Regions from separate parts of the Promicromonospora sukumoe genome, predicted to be linked through region 2. Evidence: riboswitches for the same ligand, from Rfam matches in the RefSeq annotation. Region 2 holds a riboswitch; each other region holds the start of a gene.
The links. A riboswitch is a leader RNA that binds a small molecule or an ion and turns the genes downstream of it on or off. The one in region 2 is predicted to bind thiamine pyrophosphate.

Region 1: linked by a shared signal. The riboswitch ahead of FHX71_RS05265 (TenA family protein) and the one ahead of FHX71_RS22810 (thiamine ABC transporter substrate-binding protein) in region 2 are both predicted to bind thiamine pyrophosphate.
Region 3: linked by a shared signal. The riboswitch ahead of thiM (hydroxyethylthiazole kinase) and the one ahead of FHX71_RS22810 (thiamine ABC transporter substrate-binding protein) in region 2 are both predicted to bind thiamine pyrophosphate.
Region 4: linked by a shared signal. The riboswitch ahead of FHX71_RS00920 (YkoF family thiamine/hydroxymethylpyrimidine-binding protein) and the one ahead of FHX71_RS22810 (thiamine ABC transporter substrate-binding protein) in region 2 are both predicted to bind thiamine pyrophosphate.

The regions. Positions count from the first base shown of each region.
Region 1 is NZ_JACGWV010000001.1:1,199,655-1,204,553, reverse strand. It holds gene FHX71_RS05275 (methyltransferase domain-containing protein) at 1-622, shown strand, start outside; gene FHX71_RS05270 (SRPBCC family protein) at 686-1,117, opposite strand; gene FHX71_RS05265 (TenA family protein) at 1,155-1,949, opposite strand; TPP riboswitch at 1,941-2,034, opposite strand; gene FHX71_RS05260 (LLM class F420-dependent oxidoreductase) at 2,075-2,854, shown strand; gene FHX71_RS05255 (glycoside hydrolase family 15 protein) at 2,800-4,665, opposite strand; gene FHX71_RS05250 (hypothetical protein) at 4,793-4,899, opposite strand, start outside.
Region 2 is NZ_JACGWV010000002.1:1,269,156-1,274,054, reverse strand. It holds gene FHX71_RS22835 (sulfite exporter TauE/SafE family protein) at 1-895, shown strand, start outside; gene FHX71_RS22830 (MogA/MoaB family molybdenum cofactor biosynthesis protein) at 892-1,407, shown strand; gene FHX71_RS22825 (MoaD/ThiS family protein) at 1,464-1,703, opposite strand; gene moaC (cyclic pyranopterin monophosphate synthase MoaC) at 1,700-2,170, opposite strand; gene FHX71_RS22815 (DUF4235 domain-containing protein) at 2,261-2,542, opposite strand; TPP riboswitch at 2,580-2,685, shown strand; gene FHX71_RS22810 (thiamine ABC transporter substrate-binding protein) at 2,681-3,748, shown strand; gene FHX71_RS22805 (ABC transporter permease) at 3,844-4,899, shown strand, end outside.
Region 3 is NZ_JACGWV010000001.1:893,692-898,590, forward strand. It holds gene thiE (thiamine phosphate synthase) at 1-404, opposite strand, end outside; gene thiM (hydroxyethylthiazole kinase) at 401-1,279, opposite strand; TPP riboswitch at 1,269-1,366, opposite strand; gene FHX71_RS04000 (aspartate aminotransferase family protein) at 1,565-3,022, opposite strand; gene FHX71_RS04005 (hypothetical protein) at 3,142-4,899, opposite strand, start outside.
Region 4 is NZ_JACGWV010000001.1:188,826-193,724, reverse strand. It holds gene FHX71_RS00930 (ABC transporter ATP-binding protein) at 1-297, opposite strand, end outside; gene FHX71_RS00925 (ECF transporter S component) at 287-913, opposite strand; gene FHX71_RS00920 (YkoF family thiamine/hydroxymethylpyrimidine-binding protein) at 910-1,575, opposite strand; TPP riboswitch at 1,634-1,741, opposite strand; gene FHX71_RS00915 (hypothetical protein) at 1,799-2,254, shown strand; gene FHX71_RS00910 (maleylpyruvate isomerase N-terminal domain-containing protein) at 2,333-3,178, shown strand; gene FHX71_RS00905 (flavoprotein) at 3,180-3,710, opposite strand; gene FHX71_RS00900 (hypothetical protein) at 3,730-4,125, opposite strand; gene FHX71_RS00895 (DUF4259 domain-containing protein) at 4,192-4,569, opposite strand; gene FHX71_RS00890 (maleylpyruvate isomerase family mycothiol-dependent enzyme) at 4,607-4,899, opposite strand, start outside.

The DNA.
Region 1 (4,899 bases), on a different contig from region 2:
CGTGCTCCGCGCCCGCTGGCCGCAGGCGCAGGTCACCGGCGTGGACGCCTCCCCCGCGATGATCGCGCAGGCCCGCGCCGCCGACCCCGCCACGGAGTACGTGCTGGCCGACCTCGCCACCGACACGCACACCGCCGACCTCGTGATCAGCAACGCAGCGCTCCAGTGGGTCCCCGGGCACCGCGACCTGCTCACGACGCTCGCGGACCGCGCCGCGCAGACCTTCGCCTTCCAGGTGCCGGGCAACCACGACGCGCCCAGCCACCGGCTCCTGCGGGAGGTCGCCGCCCGTGCGCCGTACGCCGACGCCGTCGGGCCGGTGGAGCGGCGGGCCACCGCCGACCCCGCCGAGTACCCGGAGCTCCTGGCCCGGCCGGGCTGGGCCGTCGACGCCTGGGAGACCACGTACACGCACGTGCTGCACGGGCCGGACCCGGTGCTGCGCTGGATCTCCGCGACCGGCGCCCAGCCCACGCTCCAGGCGCTGGAGGCGAAGGACCCGGCCCTGCGCGCCCAGTTCGAGGAGGAGTTCGGGGCGGCGCTGCGCGAGGCGTACCCCGAGCACGCCCACGGCACGCCGCTGGCGTTCCGCCGGGTGTTCGCGGTCGCGACGCGCGCCTGAGACCCGCGTCTGAGACCCGGGCCGACGGCGGCCGCGCGCCCAAGCCCGGCCAGGCCCCAGGCCTCAGCCCTTCTGCGTCACCCGGGCCTCCAGCCCGGCCAGCTCCGCGTCGACGTACTCCCGGGTCCGCTTCCCCACCAGGCCGCCGACCAGCCACGCCAGCGAGCCGGTCTGGGTGATCGCGAGCGTCACCTTGGACCGGCCGTCCGGCAGCGGCTCGACCAGGTGCTCCGCCTGCGTGGTCACACCGGGCGCCTCGGTGATCCACGCGAAGTGCCGCGGCGGGTCCCACTCGTCCATCAGCCAGACCGCGAGCGGCAGCTCCGGCTGCTCGATCCGCACCTGGGTGCCGACGTCGGGCGGGTTGGGCCCGTCGATGATCTCGACCGACCGCATGGACGGCGTCCAGTCGGGCATGTGCTCGACGTCGGACAGGACCGCCCAGACCTCCTCGGGGGTCGCGTCGATCTCGGCGGAGGTGCTGTAGTTCGGCATCGGTGCTCCTGTCCTCGGGTCGGCGCCGTCGGCGGCGTCACCCCCTAGTCTCGGCCCGAACGGGCGGCGTCGGCCAGGTGGGGCAGGTGCTGCCCTGCTCGAAGAAGAGGTACTCGTGCACGGAGGAGACCTCGAACGCCCGCAGCATGCGGGCCCGTTCCTCCGGGGAGACCCAGCGTGCGGCGTCGTCGGCCAGGCGGCGGGCCTGGCGGGTGGACTCCTGGAAGCCCTCGTCGCCGTAGGTGCCGATCCAGGCCGCGTACGGGTGGCCGGCCAGGCCGCCGGGGCGGTGGCGGGCCTGGTCCACGAGCACGCTCCCGACGTGCGCGTACAGCCAGTAGCAGGGCAGCAGCGCGGCGACCGTCTCCGCGTAGCTGCCCGACGCCGCGGCGTGCAGGTGGCCGGTGTAGGCCGCGGTCACGGGCGAGGGCTCGACGGCCGCGATCTCGCCCGCGGCCAGCCCTGCGTGCGTGCCCAGCCAGTCCCGGTGGAGCGCTGTCTCGACCTCCAGCGCCGAGACGGACGACCGGGCGAGGAAGCCCTGCGCGGCCGGGTCGGGTGCGAGCTGGGCGGCGCGCGCCAGGACACGCGAGTACTCGCGCAGGTACGCGGCGTCCTGGGCGAGGTAGAACGCGAAGGACTCGGCGGGCAGCGAGCCGTCCGCGAGCGCCCGGACGAACGGCATGTGGTCGACGGCGTCGCGCCAGCCTGCGATGCGGTCCCAGGCCTCCTCGGTGAAGGTGCGGACGGCGGCCGGGCCGGCCGGTGGAGCGGCGTCGGCCAAAGCCTCGACGGAAGTCGAGGCGGAGACGGGGACAACAGAAGAAGTCACGATGGACATCCCTTCGCCAGCATGATCTGGATCAGGTTCGACGGGTGTGGTCTCAGCCCCGGTCGGGGCACCCCGTGTCACGTGCGGCAGAGGCTACCGGAACGGGCCGGTCGTAGGCTGCGGCCATGACAGACCGTCCGATCCGCATCGGTGTCCAGCTCCAGCCCCAGCACGCCGAGTACTCCCAGCTCCGCGACGCGGTGCTCCGCGCCGAGGACGCCGGCGTCGATGTTCTCTTTAATTGGGACCATTTCTTCCCGCTGCGGGGCAACCCCGACGGCAAGCACTTCGAGTGCTGGACCATGCTCGGCGCGTGGGCCGAGCAGACCGAGCGTGTGGAGATCGGCGCGCTCGTGAGCGGCATCGGCTACCGCAACCCGGACCTGCTCGCGGACATGGCCCGCACGGTCGACCACATCTCGGGCGGGCGGCTGATCCTGGGCCTGGGGGCGGGCTGGTTCGAGAAGGACTACGACCAGTTCGGCTACGAGTTCGGAACGCCGGGCTCCCGCATCGCGAGCCTGGCCGACGCCCTGCCGCGTATCAAGTCCCGGCTCGCGGCCGGCAATCCCGCGCCCACGCGGGAGATCCCGATCCTGATCGGGGGCGGCGGCGTGCGCAAGACGCTGCGGATCGTGGCCGAGCACGCCGACATCTGGCACGCGTTCGGCGACGCGCAGACCCTGACGAGCAAGTCGGCGATCCTCGACGAGCACGGCGCCGCCGTCGGGCGGGACACCGCCACGCTGGTCGAGCGGTCGGCCGAGGCCAAGGGCACGCCCGCCGAGACCGGCGAGGCGCTCGTCGAGGCCGGGGCGACCCTGTTCACCGTCGGGGTCACCGGGCCGGACTACGACCTGTCGACCGCCGAGGAGTGGATCGCCTGGCGCGACACGCGCGGCTGAGGCTCGGGCTCCGGTTCCTCGGAGCCGACGACGGCGGCCTGGCCCAGCCGCAGCGCGCTGTTCACCAGCCCGAGGTGGCTGAACGCCTGCGGCGTGTTGCCGAGGTGCTGTCCGGTGCGCACGTCGTACTCCTCGCTGAGCAGTCCGACGTCGTTGCACAGCGTGAGCAGCCGTTCGAACAGGGCGACGGCCTCCTGCACGCGGCCGGTGCCGTGCAGCGCGTCGACCAGCCAGAAGTTGCACACCAGGAAGGTCGCCTCGGCCCCGGGCAGGCCGTCCACCTTGTCGTCGGCGTCGTTGTGGTACCGCCGCACGAGCCCCTCCTGGCCGAGCTCCCGCTGCACGGCCTCGACGGTGCCGACGACGCGGGGGTCGTCCCACGGCAGGAAACCCACCTGCCCGATGAGCAGCAGCGCCGCGTCCAGGCCCTGGGACCCGTAGAACTGCGTGAACGTGTTGCGCACCGGGTCGAACCCGTTGGCGCACACGTCGGCGTGGATCCGGTCGCGCACCTCGCGCCAGTGCTCGACGGGCTCGTCCACCAGGCCGTACTTCTCGACCGCCCGCACGACCCGGTCGAAGCCCGCCCACGCCATGACGCGCGAGTGCACGAACGCGCGGCGCGGGCCGCGCACCTCCCAGAGCCCGTTGTCGAGGTCGTCCCAGTGCTCCTCGAGGTGCTCCAGCAGGGCGCGCTGCAGCCGCCAGACGTCGTCGTCCTGCTCCAGCCCCGCCTCGCGCGCCTGGTGCAGGACGTCCAGCGTCTCGCCCCACACGTCGATCTGGAGCTGGCTCGCGGCGTCGTTCCCGATCCGCACGGGTGCGGAGCCCTCGAAGCCGGGCAGCCAGTCGAGCGTGTACTCCGGCAGACGACGACGCCCGTCGAGCCCGTACATGATCTGCAGGTCCGCGGGGTCGCCGGCCACGGCCCGCAGCAGCCACGCCCGCCACTGCCGGGCCTCGTCGATGAACCCCGTGCCGATCAGGGCCTGCAGCGTGAGCCCGGCGTCGCGCAGCCAGCAGTACCGGTAGTCCCAGTTGCGGCTGCCGCCGAGCTGCTCGGGCAGCGACGTCGTCGCCGCCACGATGGCGCCCGTCGGGGCGTAGGTCAGCGCCTTCAGGGTGATCAGGGACCGGTGCACGGCGTCGGACCACGGACCCGAGTAGCTGCACCCCTCGAGCCAGGTGTGCCAGAAGTCCTCGGTGTCGCGCAGCGCCGCGTACGGCTCGACCGGCTCCTGGGTCTCCAGGTGGGACGCGTGGTAGTTCAGGACGAACGGCACCCGGTCGCCGGGCCCCACCGTGAACTCGGCGCGCAGCAGCGACCCGTCGCTGACCCCCTCGTGCGACATCGGGACCACCGAGTCGATGCGCACGGAGTCCGGGCCCGCCACGGCGCGCAGCGCGCCGCCGTCCTGCGTGATCCAGGGGACGATGTTCCCGTAGTCGAACCGCAGCCGCAGCTCCGTGGTCATCCGCACGCTGCCGCTGATGCCCTCGACGATCCGGACCAGGTCGGCCTCGTCGCCGCGCGGCGGCATCAGGTCGATCAGCCGCACCCGCCCCTCGGGCAGGTCCCACTCCGTCTCCAGGATCAGCGTGCCGTCCCGGTAGCGCCGGCTGGTGCACTCGCCGCCCGCCGTCGGGCCCAGCCGCCACGACCCGTGGCGCTCGTCCCCGAGCAGCGCGGCGAAGCACGCCGGCGAGTCGAACCGCGGCAGGCACATCCAGTCGATCGATCCGTCGCGGCCGACCAGGGCCGCCGTCTGCAGATCCCCGACCAACCCGTAGTCCTCGATGCGGCGCGTCACGGGACCACCCTAGGTTCGGCGCGACCGGGTGACCACCACCCCGGCCGCACCGCCCCCTCCGACGTGTCAGACGTACAGGTCACCCGGGGGACCTGTACGTCTGACACGAAGCGGGGCGCCCGGCTCGCTAGAACGACGACGCGTCCGCCGCGTACACCCACCGGTAGCCCGGGTACTCGCCGAGCGTCCACAGGTAGTCCCGCGTCGGGTCGTAGGACAGGTCCTCCGCACCCA
Region 2 (4,899 bases):
GGCGCTCGTAGGCCTCGGCGCCCAGCTGGTGGACGGAAGTCTGGGCATGGCCTATGGCGTCACCTCCACCACGCTGCTGCTGGCCATCGGCACCAACCCGGCCGCCGCGTCGGCCACCGTGCACCTCGCCGAGATCGGCACCACCCTCGCCTCCGGCGCCTCCCACTGGCGCTTCGGCAACGTCGACTGGAAGGTCGTCGCCAAGATCGGCATCCCGGGTGCCATCGGCGCCTTCGCCGGCGCCACGTTCCTCTCGTCGCTGTCGACGGAGATCGCGGGACCGGTCATGTCGATCATCCTGCTCGTGCTCGGCCTCTACGTGCTGCTGCGCTTCACGGTGCAGGGCCTGCCCACTCGCTCGGACAAGCCGCTGCGCAAGCGGTTCCTCGCCCCGCTCGGCCTCGTGGCCGGCTTCTTCGACGCCACCGGTGGCGGCGGCTGGGGCCCGGTCGGCACGCCCGCGATCCTCGCGAGCGGCCGCCTGGAGCCGCGCAAGGTGATCGGCTCGATCGACACCAGCGAGTTCCTGGTGGCCGTCGCCGCCAGCATCGGCTTCTTCGTCGGCCTGTCCGGCGAGGGCATCGACTACACCTGGGTGCTCGCCCTGCTCATCGGTGGTCTGATCGCGGCGCCGATCGCGGCCTGGCTGGTTCGCCTGGTGCCTCCGCGCATCCTGGGCTCGCTCGTGGGTGGCGTCATCGTGCTCACCAACTCGCGCACGCTGCTCAACAGCGACTGGATCGCGGCCTCCGACGCCGTGAAGACGCCGATCTACGTGTTCATCTGGCTCGCGTGGGCTGGCGCCGTCTTCTGGTCCGTGCGGGCGCACCGCAAGGCCAAGGCCGAGGAGGACGCCGTGAGCGAGAAGCCGGAGGCCGATAGCGTGTCGGCATGACGTCCGACCAGGTAGCGGTGATCACCGTCTCCGACCGCTGTGCCCGTGGCGAGGCCGAGGACCGGTCCGGTCCCACGGCGGCGCGGATCCTCCGGCAGGCGGGGTTCACCGACCTGGTCACCCATCTGGTACCCGACGGCGTCGAGCCGGTCCGTGACGTGCTGCGGACCGCGCTCGACGCCGGCGCTCGTCTGGTGCTCACCACGGGCGGCACGGGCATCACGCCCCGGGACCTGACGCCCGAGGGCACGCGCGAGGTGCTGGACTACGAGGTCCCGGGCGTCGCCGACGCCGTTCGCCAGCGCGGCACCGCCGCGGGGATCCCGACCGCCGCGCTCTCGCGCGGGCTGGTGGGCGTGGCCCGCGGCGCCGACGGGACACGCGCGCTCGTGGTGAACCTGCCCGGCTCGTCCGGGGGCGTGAAGGACGGACTCGACGTCGTGCTCGGCCTCTGGCCGCACGTCCGGTCGCAGCTCGACGGCGGCGACCACCCCGCCCCGGCGCCGGCTTAGCCCGGCGCCGGCCTGGCCCGGCCGGACGCGTCAGCCGCGCGGGTCAGCCCTGCGGGTCAGCCGCCCGCGAAGGGCGGGAGCACGTCGACCGTGACGCCGTCCGGGACGGGCGTCTCGTCCGCCGTCGTGCGGGCGCCCGCGACGAGCAGGGCGCACTTCGGCAGCACCGCTTCCAGGGCCGGGTGGGCCGCGGTGAGGGCACCGCGGAGGGCGCCGACCGACGTCGGGCCGTCGAGCTGTTCGGTGGCGCGGCCTGCCGCCTCCCGGGCGCCCGCGAAGTAGCGGACCGTGATCACTCGGCACGCACCCAGTCGCCCGACTTGCCGCCGGTCTTGCGCTCCAGGCGCACGTCCGCGAGCGAGACGGACTTGTCGAGCCCCTTGACCATGTCGATGACGGCGAGGCCGGCGACCGCGACGGCCGTCAGCGCCTCCATCTCGACGCCCGTGCGGTCGGCGGTGCGGACGGTCGCGGTGACGGCGACGCCGTCGTCGGTCACCTCGAGGTCCACCGCCGCGCCGTGCACGCCGATCACGTGCGCCAGCGGCAGGAGGTCCGGCGTCTTCTTGGCGCCTGCGATGCCCGCGATGCGCGCCACGGCGAGCACGTCCCCCTTGGGGACGGCGCCGTCGCGCAGCGCCCGGACGACGTCGGGGCCGCACCGGACCAGGCCGGAGGCCGTCGCGGAGCGGATGGTCGGCTGCTTGGCGGTGACGTCGACCATCCGGGCCTGGCCGCGGTCATCGAGGTGCGTGAAGCTCACGGCACCAGGGTGTCACGTCCGGTCACCGGGCAGCACGAGCACAGGGCAGCACGAGCACCGGGCGGCACGGCCGCCCGGTAGGTTCTCGTCTCAGACAGCGGTGCGGCGCGCGGCGATCCGCAGGGCCGCACGGTGCGCACCCTTTGCGGCGATCCGCTTGGCGAACACCGCGGTTCCGGCCGCGACGGCCGCGAACACGGTCGCCTGCAGCAGGTCCAGCTCCGGGTCGTCCGGCTTGTTGGGCGCGTCGTTTCCGGTCACGCCCTTCCAGATCATGCTGACAGCCTTCTGGGCGACCCAGCCGGCCGCGATCGTCAGAGCGAGGGTGCCGACCTTCTCGCCGAGTGTCTGTTCCGTCTCAATCTGGGCCATCTCCACACCGTAGTCCTCGACGGCCGACTAGGCTGCATGGAAACGACAGGGGAGCGCCCCGACGGCGCTGAGAGTGCGGATCACCGCAGACCCTTGAACCTGATCCGGTTGACACCGGCGGAGGAAGTCGGAGGCACGATGTTGCGTCTTTCCGGTGCCCACGGGGGCACCATCCCTACTGCTGCGGCCGCGCTGTCCGTGGCCCTGCTGCTCGCCGGGTGCTCCGGCGGGTCCGGCTCGGGCGACGACTCGTCCGCCGCGGGCGACACCGTCACCCTGGTGACCCACGACTCCTGGGCGCTCGACGAGAAGCTGATCGACCAGTTCGAGCAGGAGTCCGGCACCACGGTCGAGGTCAGCGCCGCCGGCGACGCCGGGACCCTGGTGAACCAGCTCGTGCTGACCAAGGACGCCCCGCTCGGCGACGCCGTCTTCGGCATCGACAACACCTTCGCGTCCCGGGCGCTGGAGGCCGGCGTGGTCGAGGAGTACACCCCCGCCGACCTGCCCGAGGGCGCTGAGCAGCTCGGCGGCGCGCTCACGCCCGTCGACCAGGGCGACGTCTGCGTCAACGCCGACGAGGCGTGGTTCGAGGAGTCCGGCCTGGAGGTGCCGACGACCCTGGAGGACCTCGCCGACCCGCAGTACAAGGACCTGCTCGTGGTGTCCAACCCGGCGACGTCGTCCCCGGGGCTCGCGTTCCTGCTGGCGACGATCGGGGCGTTCGGCGAGGACGGGTTCGAGGACTACTGGACTTCGCTCGTGGACAACGGCGTCAAGGTCGCGGACTCCTGGGAGGACGCCTACTACGTGGACTTCTCGGGTGCGGGCGAGGGCGGCGAGCGTCCGCTCGCGCTGTCGTACGCGACGTCGCCGGCGTTCACGGTGACGGAGGACGGGTCGGCGTCGACCACGAGCGCGCTGCTGGAGACCTGCTTCCGGCAGGTCGAGTACGCGGGCGTGCTCGCCGGGTCCGACAACCCCGAGGGCGCCAAGGCGCTGGTCGACTTCCTGCTCACGAACGACGTGCAGGCCGCGCTGCCCGAGTCGATGTACATGTACCCGGCCGACCCGGCCGTGGAGCTGCCCGCCGACTGGCAGCAGTTCGCGCCGCAGGCGGAGGCCCCGTTCCAGGTGGACCCCGCGGACGTGAGCGAGCACCGCGACGAGTGGATCGAACGGTGGACCGAGACGGTCGTGGGCTGAGCCGGAGGCGTAGCGCAGGGTGGGGGCCGAGGAACGAGGCACCCGCCCGGAGCGGAGCCGCAGGCTCAGCCCACCAAAGGCAGAGCTTGAGCCTTCTGAGGCACGGGCTGCGGCCGGCGCCCCTCCTGTGGGGGGTGGCGGTCGCGGTCCCGCTCGGCTTCCTCGCCGTCTTCTTCGCGTGGCCGGTGGCCGCGCTCGTGGTCCGCGGCTTCGTGCCCGACGGCGCGCTCGACCTCACCGGCTTCGCCGAGGTGCTGTCGCGTCCGCGCACGTGGCGCCTCGTAGGCCTCACGCTCACGCAGGCCGTGCTCGGCACCGCGTTCTCGGTGCTGCTCGGCCTGCCGCTCGCGTACCTGCTGTACCGGCGGTCGTTCCCCGGGCGCAGCCTGGCGCGCGGGCTCGTGACCGTGCCGTTCGTCCTGCCCGCCGTGGTGGTGGGCGTCGCGTTCCGGGCCCTCTTCGCGCCGGGCGGCACGCTCGGGTTCCTCGGGCTGGAGGAGTCGCTCGCCGGGATCGTCGTCGCGCTCGTGTTCTTCAACGTGTCCGTGGTGGTGCGTACCGTCGGCGGGCTGTGGGAACGGCTCGACCCCCGCGCGGAGGAGGCCGCGGCCTCGCTGGGCGCGGCGCCGGCCCGGGTGTTCCGGACCGTCACGCTGCCGTCGCTCGCGCCCGCGATCACCTCGGCGGCGTCCGTTGTCTTCCTGTTCTGCGCCACGGCGTTCGGGGTGGTGCTCGTGCTCGGCGGCGTGCGCTACGGGACCATCGAGACCGAGATCTGGACCCGCACCACCCAGTTCCTGGACCTGCGCTCGGCCTCCGTGCTGTCGATCCTGCAGCTCGTCGTCATCTCCGCGGCCCTGGCGGTGTCCGCGCGGGCCCGACGGCGGCGCGAGGCCGCGCTGCACCTCGTCTCCGCGCGCCGCACCGCGCGGCCCCTGTCCTGGCGCTCGCCCGCCGACGTCGCCGCGTCGCTCGCGGGCGTCGCGATCGTCGCCGGGCTCATCGTGCTGCCGCTGGCCGGGCTGGTCGCCCGCTCGTTCCGTGAGCCGGACGGGTCCTGGGGCCCGGGCAACTACGTCGCGCTGGGGACCACCGGCGAGCGGAACGCGCTGGTCGTCACGGTCTGGGAGGCGACGGCGACCTCGCTGCGG
Region 3 (4,899 bases), on a different contig from region 2:
ACTCCGAGCAGGTCGACGGTGCCCGGGGGCAGGCCGGCCGCGTCCTGCGCCTCCTCCGGCGTGCTGACGCTCAGCCCCAGGTGCCGGTCCGGGCCGAGCAGCCGCCGCGCCGAGACGGGGTCGAGGTCGCTCTGGCCCACGTGGGCGCCGTCGGCGTCGATCGCGAGCGCGACGTCCACCCGGTCGTCGACCACCAGCGGCACGCCGCGCGGCCGGAGCAGGGCGACCAGGGCGCGGCCGAGGTCGACGAGCTCGCGGGTCGTCGCGCCCGGGTCGCGGAGCTGGACGGCGGTCACTCCGCCGCCGACCGCCGCGCCCACGGTGGTGACGACCCCGGCGGGGCCGCCGCACTGCGTGGTGTCGGTGACGAGGTAGACGGTCGGGTCGAGGAGCCGGGCGCTCACGCCTTGGCCCGCGCGGGCTCGGCCCCGGCCTCGGCGGTCGACGCGGCCCCTGCCGACGCGGACCCGTTGGAGGCAGCCGGCTCGTTCACCAGCCCGGCGCCGAACCCGACGGCCTCGGGATCGACGTCGAACATCCGGTCGACCAGCTCGACGGCGAAGCTGCCGGGCGTCGTCGACGTGGTCCGGTCGGCGGCCACGCAGAGCCAGGCGGTCGCTGCCGTCGCGGCGAGCAGACGGTCCTCGGTGACGGCGGCGCACGCCGCGACCAGGGCGCCGAGCGAGCAGCCGACGCCGGTGACGCGCGTCATCAGGGGCGTGCCCGCCTGGATGCGCACCACGCGGTCGCCGTCGGTGAGCAGGTCGGACGCGCCGCTGACGGCGATCACGGCGCCGGAGGACCGGGCCAGGCCGAGCGCGACGTCCCGCACGCCGTCGGGCGTGTCCAGGGAGTCGACGCCGCGGCCGCCGGAGCCGCCCGCGAGCGCCTGGATCTCGGACGCGTTGCCGCGGACGACGGCGGGGCCGCGGGCGAACAGCTCGGCGGCGAGCCGGGTGCGCAGCGGCAGGGCGCCGATGGCGACGGGGTCGAGCACCCAGGGCACGCCGGCGGCGGTGGCGCCGTTGACGGCGGCCCGCATGCCGTCGGCCTGGCCGCCCTCGACGGTGCCGAGGTTGATCAGCAGGCCGCCGGCGGCGCCGGCCATGACGGGCGCCTCCTCGGGGTCGGCGACCATGGCGGGCGCGGCGCCCGCGGCGAGCAGGACGTTCGCGGTGAAGTTGGTGACCACGACGTTGGTCACGCAGTGCACCAGTGGGGCGGTGTCGTGCACCGCGGTGACGACCGACGCGACGGCGTCGGGCAGGACGGAGCCCATGAGGCGTTCCCTTCGCTAGCACTACCTAGATCAGGTTCCACGGGTGCATCTCAGCCGGGCGGATGCCCGGCGCCCCGCGCCAAGTGGGCCCACCCTAGTCGCGGACGGCGTTCGTCCGAAACCGTCTCCGGGGGGTGGGGTGCTAGTTGGGCTCCGGCGGCCCTCCACCACGAAACAGCAACGATGGTGCGCTTCTACCCAGCGATTACGCCCGGAAACAGGCCAGTTCCGGGCGCAATGACTGGGTAGAAGCGCACCATCGCCGACCGCTCGACCACCGCACGCTCAGAGCCGCGTCCACGCCTCGCTCAGCACACCCCGGAGGATCTGTTCGATCTCGTCGAACTCCGGCTGCCCGACCGTCAGCGGCGGGGCGAGCTGCACCACCGGGTCGCCTCGGTCGTCGGCGCGGCAGTACAGGCCGGCCTCGAAGAGCGCCGGGGTGAGGAACCCGCGCAGCAGCCGCTCGGCGTCGTCGCCCGAGAACGTCTCCCGGGTGACCTTGTCCCGGACGAGCTCGATCGCGTAGAAGTACCCGGCGCCGCGCACGTCGCCCACGATCGGCAGGTCGTGCAGCCGCTCCAGGGTGGACCGGAACGCGGGCGCGTTCTCCTTGACCCGCCCGGTCAGGTCCTCCTCCTCGAAGAGGTCGAGGTTCGCCATGGCGACCGCCGCGGACACCGGGTGCCCGCCGAACGTGTACCCGTGCGCGAACGTCGTCGACCCGTGGGCGAACGGCTCGTACACCCGGTCGGAGACCAGGCAGGCGCCGATCGGGGAGTAGCCCGACGCCATGCCCTTGGCGCACGTGATCATGTCGGGCACGTAGCCGAAGTCGTCGCACGCGAAGATCGACCCGATCCGGCCGAACGCGCAGATCACCTCGTCGGAGACCAGCAGCACGTCGTGCCGGTCGCAGATCTCGCGCACCCGCTCGAAGTAGCCGGGCGGAGGTGGGAAGCAGCCGCCGGCGTTCTGCACGGGCTCGAGGAACACGGCCGCGACCGAGTCCGGCCCCTCCGTCTCGATGAGCACCTCGATCTGGTCGGCCGCCCACCGGCCGAACGCCTTCGGGTCGTCGCGCAGGTCCTCGGACGCCCGGTAGATGTCGGTGTTCGGCACCTTGAACGCGCCCGGGACCAGCGGCTCGAACGGCGCCTTGAAGCCCGGCACGCCCGTCACGGACAGCGCTCCGTGCGTGGTGCCGTGGTACGCGATGTTCCGGGAGATCACCTTGTACTTGCCCGGCCGGCCCTGCAGCTTCCAGTACTGCTTGGCCAGCTTGAACGCCGTCTCCACGGCCTCGGAGCCGCCGGTCGTGAAGAACACGCGGTTCAAGTCGCCCGGCGCGAGGTCGGCCAGGCGTTCGGCCAGGTCGATCGCGGGCGGGTGCGCGAACGACCATAGCGGGAAGTAGGCGAGCTCGCCCGCCTGCCGCGCCGCGGCCTCCGCGAGCACCCTGCGGCCGTGCCCCGCCTGGACCACGAACAGCCCGGAGAGCCCGTCGATGTACCGGCGTCCGGCGGCGTCCCACACGTGGTGGCCCTCGCCGCGGACCAGCGTCGGCACCCCCGCGTCCCAGGCGGACTGCCGCGTGAAGTGCCCCCAGAGATGCCGCCGGGCGGCGTCGTCCCGCGCGGTGCCGCGCGGCGTGACGTTCGCCCCGCCGGGCACCGCCCCGGGCGCCTCACCAGGCGCGCCCCCGGGCGCCCCACCAGGCACGGACACAGAGCTTCCGGTCATCGTGATCCCCCGTCGTGGAGCGGCGTCGCGGCTGACCCGACCAGGCTATGGCGTGTCAGACGCACAGGTCACCCGAGGGACCTGTATGTCTGACACGGCGAGCGCCGCCGCGGCAACACTCACCGCCGGCTCGTCCAGTTGAAGACCGCCCACCCCGTCACCAGCGCGCCCACGGTGACCAGCGCCGTGGCCGTGACGGCCTGGATCGGGCCGATGAGCGACGCGTCCAGCGCCACCTGGACGGTACCGATCAGGGCGTACACCCCGGCGAAGACCGTGATCGCGGACAGCGTGCCGTCCATCAGCCGACGCCGGGACCGCTCCCGCCGGACCTCCGCCGCGCGCTCGCGGTCGCCGTGCAGCCGTTCGAGCGCCGCGAGCCGGGCCGCGATCGGCTCCTGGAGCAGCTCGCGCAGCCGTTCGGTGACGCCGGCGGCCTGCTGCTCGAACCGCGACGCGTGCAGGAGCTGGTTGAGCATCCGCGACTCCAGCGCGGAGGCGAGGAACGTCGGCGAGGTGATCGTCGTCAGGGTGGTGCGCACCTCCGAGGCGAACTCGTGCAGCCGTAGCTGCTCGCGCGTGAGCCGCTCCTTGCGGTCGGCGAGGTCGGCGCCGTTGTTCACGTCGTGGTCGGCGAGCATGGTCGCGACGATCCGCAGGTGGTCGGCCAGGGTGGCGTTCCAGGCGCTGAACAGCCCGTTGAGGCTGGCCACGAACTCGGCGAGCGAGCCGTACTGGGAGATCTTGAAGTGCGCCGTCCCGACCAGAGCCACGGTGGTGGAGTTCGTGGCCACCGCGACGACGTCGCCCAGGTGCCGCACGCCCTCCAGCAGCACGGGGTTGCGCTGCCGCAGGGTCCAGTCGCACAGCGTGGCGGTGCCGTAGGACACGGGCTGCAGCAGCACCTGCGAGCCGAACGCGGCCAGCATCTCGTCGCCCATGTTGACCGGCGTCCGGCGTTCCGGGGGAGCGGCAGGGCCCTGCCCCCGGCTCGCCTCGTAGACGGTGGTGACCACGTGGGCGCGCCCCTGGGCGATCTCGGTGCCCCGGCGGACCAGGTCCGCCGTCGCCCGCTGGAGCAGGTCGGCCAGGTCGAAGAGGCGTTCGGGCGGGAGCGCGCCGCCCGGGTCGACGTCGACGGGCGAGCCGTCCAGCGCGATCCACCGCACCCGGATGTCGGCGTGCAGGTTGGACAGCCGGAACCGGGCGTCGCGGACCTGCTGCGGCGACTGGTCGCGCGACGAGTACCGGAACCGCACGTAGTGGTTGCCGAACTCGGTGAACCGCACGTCGCAGGACAGCTCCGCGATGAACGTCCCGTCGGGCTGCTCCAGGCGCACGTTCGGCATCGACAGCGACGCGCCGCCGTACGGGCGGGCCGCCCGGTCGACGCTCGCCCAGACGTCGTCCATCTTGAGGCGGCCGCGCACGGCGAAGGCCTGGACGCCCAGCAGCTCCGGGCGCTCGTCCCGGTGCGCGAGCCGCCGGATGGCGGTCACCGCGGCGGCGGGCCGCACGTCGCGCAGCCCGAACGGGTAGATGTAGACCGTCCGCAGCCGGTCGAGCGTGAGCCAGGTCGCGTCGAGGTTGCGGTACAGCTCCGTCAGGTGCATCCGGTAGGAGCGCAGCTCGCTGGCGAGGATGTAGTTGAGGTGCCGGTCGGTCTCGGCGGCGCGCAGCCCGTCCAGCGCGGGGCCCAGCCGGGCGGGCTCGCCCGCCATCGCGTCCGACGCCGCCCCCGCGGCCTCGGCCAGCGCGCGGAAGTACCGGACGCGCGTGACGGCCTGGGGCACCAGGGCGCGGCGGAACGGCGACGTGGGGTCGGGGATCGCCCGGGCGGCCTGCAGCAGCTCGCCGCACCGGTCTCCGGCTCGCCC
Region 4 (4,899 bases), on a different contig from region 2:
GGACTCGGGGTCCTGCCCGACGACGCCCACGACGTCGGCCAGCCCTGCGATCCCCGTGCCCGCCACGGACCGGCCGGCCACGCGCACCTCGCCGTCGACCTGCGCGTGGACCGCGAGGGGTACCGCGCCGTGCAGCATCCGCAGCAGCGTGGACTTGCCGGACCCCGACGGGCCGAGCACGAGCACGCTCTGCCCGGGTTCGATGCGCAGGTCCACGGGCCCCACGCCGTCGCCGGTGCCGTACACCGCCTCCAGAGCGGTGGTCTCGACGACGGCGGTGGTCACGTCAGCGCTCACGGCGCACCACGGGTCCACGGTCGGCGGCCCCCGCCCGGCCGATGGCGAACTCGTCGAGCACGCCGGTGCCGTAGAGGCGGTCGACGATCACCTTGGCGAGCAGCCCGCCGAGCAGGATTCCGGAGACGAGCTGCATGCCGAGTCGCAGCGCGAGGATGTCCTGCCCGAACCAGCCGAACCGGAATGCCGACCACACGAAGACCAGGCCCGCGCCGAGCAGGCCCGAGAGCGCGTAGACCCCCCACCCGAACTGGCGGTAACGGGTGAGCGCGAACGGGAGCTCGCTGCCCGCGCCCTGGATCGCGGCGGCGACCAGCAGGAGCGGCCCGACCGGCGAGCCCAGGAAGACGACCTCGACGACCGAGGCGATCACCTCGGCGATGATGCCGACGAAGGGCTTGCGGATGATCGCGATCGCGATCGGCGCCACGAGGAGCCAGCCACCCAGCAGCACGTGCTGCGCCAGGTCACCGGCCGGTCCCATCGCGACGGCGAGGCCGTTCCACGCCTGCACGAGCGCCCAGTACAGGAACCCGAAGACGACGCCGAGCATCACCATGAGCACGATGTCGCGCAGCGGCAGCCGCGACGGGCGGCGCTCCGTCGTCTCGCTCATCGGGTGCCGCCCGCGTGGCTCGGGCTGTTCACCGAGAGGGTGAGGTGGCTGGTGACGTGCTGCACCGTGCGGCCCGCGAGGACCCAGCCGGCGAAGGCGCTGGCGAGCACGCGGCCGGCGTCGCCCTCCAGACGGGTGACGAAGTGCTGCGAGCCGTGGAACGTCCCGTTCTCCTTGGCCAGGTCGATCGCGGCGTAGATGTCACGCATGTGGTCGGGGGTCACGTCGGCGCGGACGTCGTCGGCCAGGGGGTACAGGGCCCACTCCGCCGTGACGAAGCGGCCGGTGTCGCGGCCCTGCGGCACCTCGGTGACGCGCGGTCCCGCGCCGCCGGGCAGCTCGCAGACCACCTCGCCGGGGCAGCCGCGCGACAGGTGCACGGTGATCGCGGCGTGCTTGCCCGACGCCGCGATCCCGGCGGTCAGGTCGGTCACGTACCGCAGCAGGTCGGCCTCGGCGCCGCCCACGTAGGTGCTCACGTCGCCGGTCTCGACCACGAGGCCGGTGGTGTCGGCGTCGCGCAGGGCGCCCAGGATCACGTCCACGTAGTCGTCCGACATCACCGCCGCGGTGATCCGGGCGCCGACGCCGAAGCGCATCGGGTCGCCGCGCAGCTCGGCTGTCTGGTCGGTGGTGGCTTCGGTGGTGGCAAGGTCTGCCATCGGGGTGCTCCCTGTCCGTCGGATCTCCGTCGGCACAGGAGGACGGGCGCCTGACGGCCCCACGTCCTGAGTCGCTTCCTGCGCCGGCATGATCCGGATCAGGTTCTACGGTCGGAGTTGAGTACTCCCTCTCAGCCCGGCATACCGGACTCCCGTGCACTGCGCTCACCGTAACAGCAGGGGCGCGCACGGCCGCCAGGCGTCCGCTCGCTAGCATCGGCGCATGCCCGACGACGCCACCGCCGTCCCCTCCGCCTGGGGCGAGCTCACCCGTGCCACAACCACGCTGACCAGCGGCGAGACCCTGATTCACGACTGGTACGACACCTCTGCGGCCGACGTCGCGGACGGCGACCCCGAGCTCATGCTCCGGGCGACCGACCCCGATGCGGCCGCCGCCCTGCTGCCCCGCGTCGCGGCGTTCTTCGCGGACCGGGCCGGCTGGCACCGGCGTGCGACCGACGCGGTCGTCGCGGAGTTCACCACCGGTGAGCCGACGGCGGACGACCTCGCCGAGGCCGCCGACGACCTCGTGCTCCAGACGGTCGAGGTGCTCCCGGAGGGCGACGTCGTGCTGCACCTCGACGACTCGTGCGGCAAGCACTTCCTGGACGGATACTGGCCGGCGGTGCGGTTCGACGCGAAGGACGCCGTGGCGGAGGTCAGCGTGGAGGCGTGACGGACCACCCGTGCCGATGAATTCGGGCGCCGTTGCCCGTCAGTCACTGCACGACCGCCGAGAAGAACGGACAGTGCGATGACCGAGCTGAACCCAGAACGTGCCCGCCGGGCGATCGTCGAGCACACCGGGCGCCTGGCGGACTCGGCCGCCGCGGCAGGGCCCGACGCCGCCGTGCCGACCGCCCCGGAGTGGACCGTCACCGACCTGGTCGCGCACGTGGGCCAGACGCAGCACTGGACCGCGGAGATCATCGAGCGGCGCGTCACGGACCCGGCCGACATGCCCACGGAGGTGCCCGACCTGCCCGGCGACCCCGACAAGTGGCCGGAGTGGCTGGCGCAGTCCGCGGTGCGGGTCGCGAGCGCGTTCTCCGACGAGGCGCTCGACGCCGAGATCTTCAACGCCGCGGGCGACGACCGGTCCGGGGCGAGGTTCTGGCTGATCAACGTGCTCAACGAGGCGGTCGTGCACGGCTTCGACGGCGCGGGCGCGGCTCATGCGCAGGGCGCCACGGACCTGCCCCAGATCGACGCCGGTGTCGCGGCCGAGCTGATCAGCCACCACCTCGCGATGCTCACCTCCCCCACCTGGGCGATGCTGCGGCCCGAGTCCGCCCAGGCCATCCAGGGCACCGGGCAGACCCTCCGGTGGCTGGCCACCGACACCAGGGACGGCAACGGCGCGTGGTTCGTCGAGCGGCGGCCCGACGGCGCGACGTGGGAGCGCGGGAACCGGCCGGCCGACGTCACGGTGACGGGTCCGGCGGGGACGCTGCTGCTCACGCTGACGCGGCGGGTGCCGCTGGGTGCGGGCGGCGCCGGTGCCGGCTTGGGCGGTGCCAGCTTGGGTGGTGTCGGCGTCGAGGGGGACGCCGAGCTCGTGCGGCACTGGCTGGACAACACGGCGCACATCGCCGACTGAGCTAGGCGCCGTCGGGCGTCACCGCGTCCAGGATCGCGTCCCACGGAAAGTCCGCGGCGTCGTCCCCGGGCTCGTGCGGCTCGCCCGGGCCGATGACGACGTCCACGCCCCACTCCTTGAGCGTGGCCAGGCTGCCCGGGTAGGTCGGATGCCCGGCGAACCGCGTGCTGGTGCAGGGCGCGGCGACGATCGGGATACCACGGCCGACCTGTTCGACCAGGCGGGTCAGCACGTAGGTGTCAGCGATCCCGAGCGCCCACTTGGTGATCGTGTTGTACGACGCCGGGGCCACGACCACGGCGTCCGGGTCAGGCAGCGAGTACCCGACCGTGGTGTGGAAGCCGGTCCGCACCGGCCGGCCCAGGACGTCCGCGATCTGTCGCATCGCCTCGGGAAAGGTGCGCGCCGCCTGCTCGGTGGCGAGCACGTGCACGTCCCAGCCCCGCTCGACGGCCCGCGGCAGGAGCTGGGTCGGCACCTGCCGGGTCGCTCCGGCACCGGTCACGACGACGTAGAGCACACCCAGGGTCATGGGTCCCGAGGCTAGACGGTCACACCTGTGGAGCGGGTGCCTCTCCCCGCGCGGCAGCGACGGCGACACGGATGCGCTCGGCGAACTTTCGTGATCCGTAGCAGCGGACCGTGAACTCGTGGCCGCCGGCATGTACGACGACGAGGCTGGTGCCGACGCCGAACCTGGTGGTGACCTCGTCGACGTCCACCAGTGGGATGACGAAGTCGACAGGACCCTCGTGAACCGAACGGTTCATGCCGTTCGCATGGAAGTGATACTCGGTGGGCGTCAGCGTCACGCGCCCGCCGACCCAGAGTCCTCGGTACATGGCTCGAAGCGGGGCGAGCGCGGGCTCGACGACCCGGCCCACCCCGGCCGCCCGGACATCGAAGAGGGCGTTGGCGAGGCGGGAGTCGATCGCGTCAGGGATCACGACCCCCGACAGTAGGGCAGGGCCGGCGCGCCGGACAGGATGAAGAAGAAGCGCGAGCGCAGGAACTCAGCCGGCGTCCGCTGTCTTCCTGAGCTCGATGAGGTCTTCGAACGTGCGGACCAGGACGGCGCGCCGGGCCTCCTTGAACGCCGGGGAGGGTTCGAGCCCGTCGATCGAGCCGTCCCAGATCTCCAGGAACTTCGCCTTCCACGCCTCGATCGTCGCGACCTCCGGCAGCAGGACGCCGACATAGTCCAGCCGGGCGAGCACCGCCAGGAGCTCGAGGTTCGCCGGGACGGCCACGCCCCAGTACTCGTCGGGCTCCACCCCGACCGGGTCGCCGGCCATGGCCTCGGCGACCTCGGTGGCGAGCTGGTCGGTGAGGCGCGCCAGGTGGTCGGCGGCTGCGTCGTCGTCGAAGTTGCCCGGACCCCAGGTACCCACGGAACTCTCTCTCGGTCGTCGTTCGCTGACCGGGCAGTTATACCGCGAGTCGCTCGCTCAGCACGGACACGCCGTCGCCGTCCAGGTCCTGCAGCGCCGCGCGCCGTCCGGCCATCGCCATGACCAGCGAGAGCAGCGGACCGTTGGCCACGGGACCGTCGCCCGTCCGGAACTCCGCGTCGGTGGCCGTCAGCCGGAGCCCCTTGACCAGTGACCTGCTGTTCACCGCGAAGTCCTTGGACGCGAAGAATGTGGCGACCAGGAGCAGGCCCTCGGCGTCTGGCTGGTGCTTCAGACCCAGGGGCCGGCGGATGTCCTCCGAGTGCACGA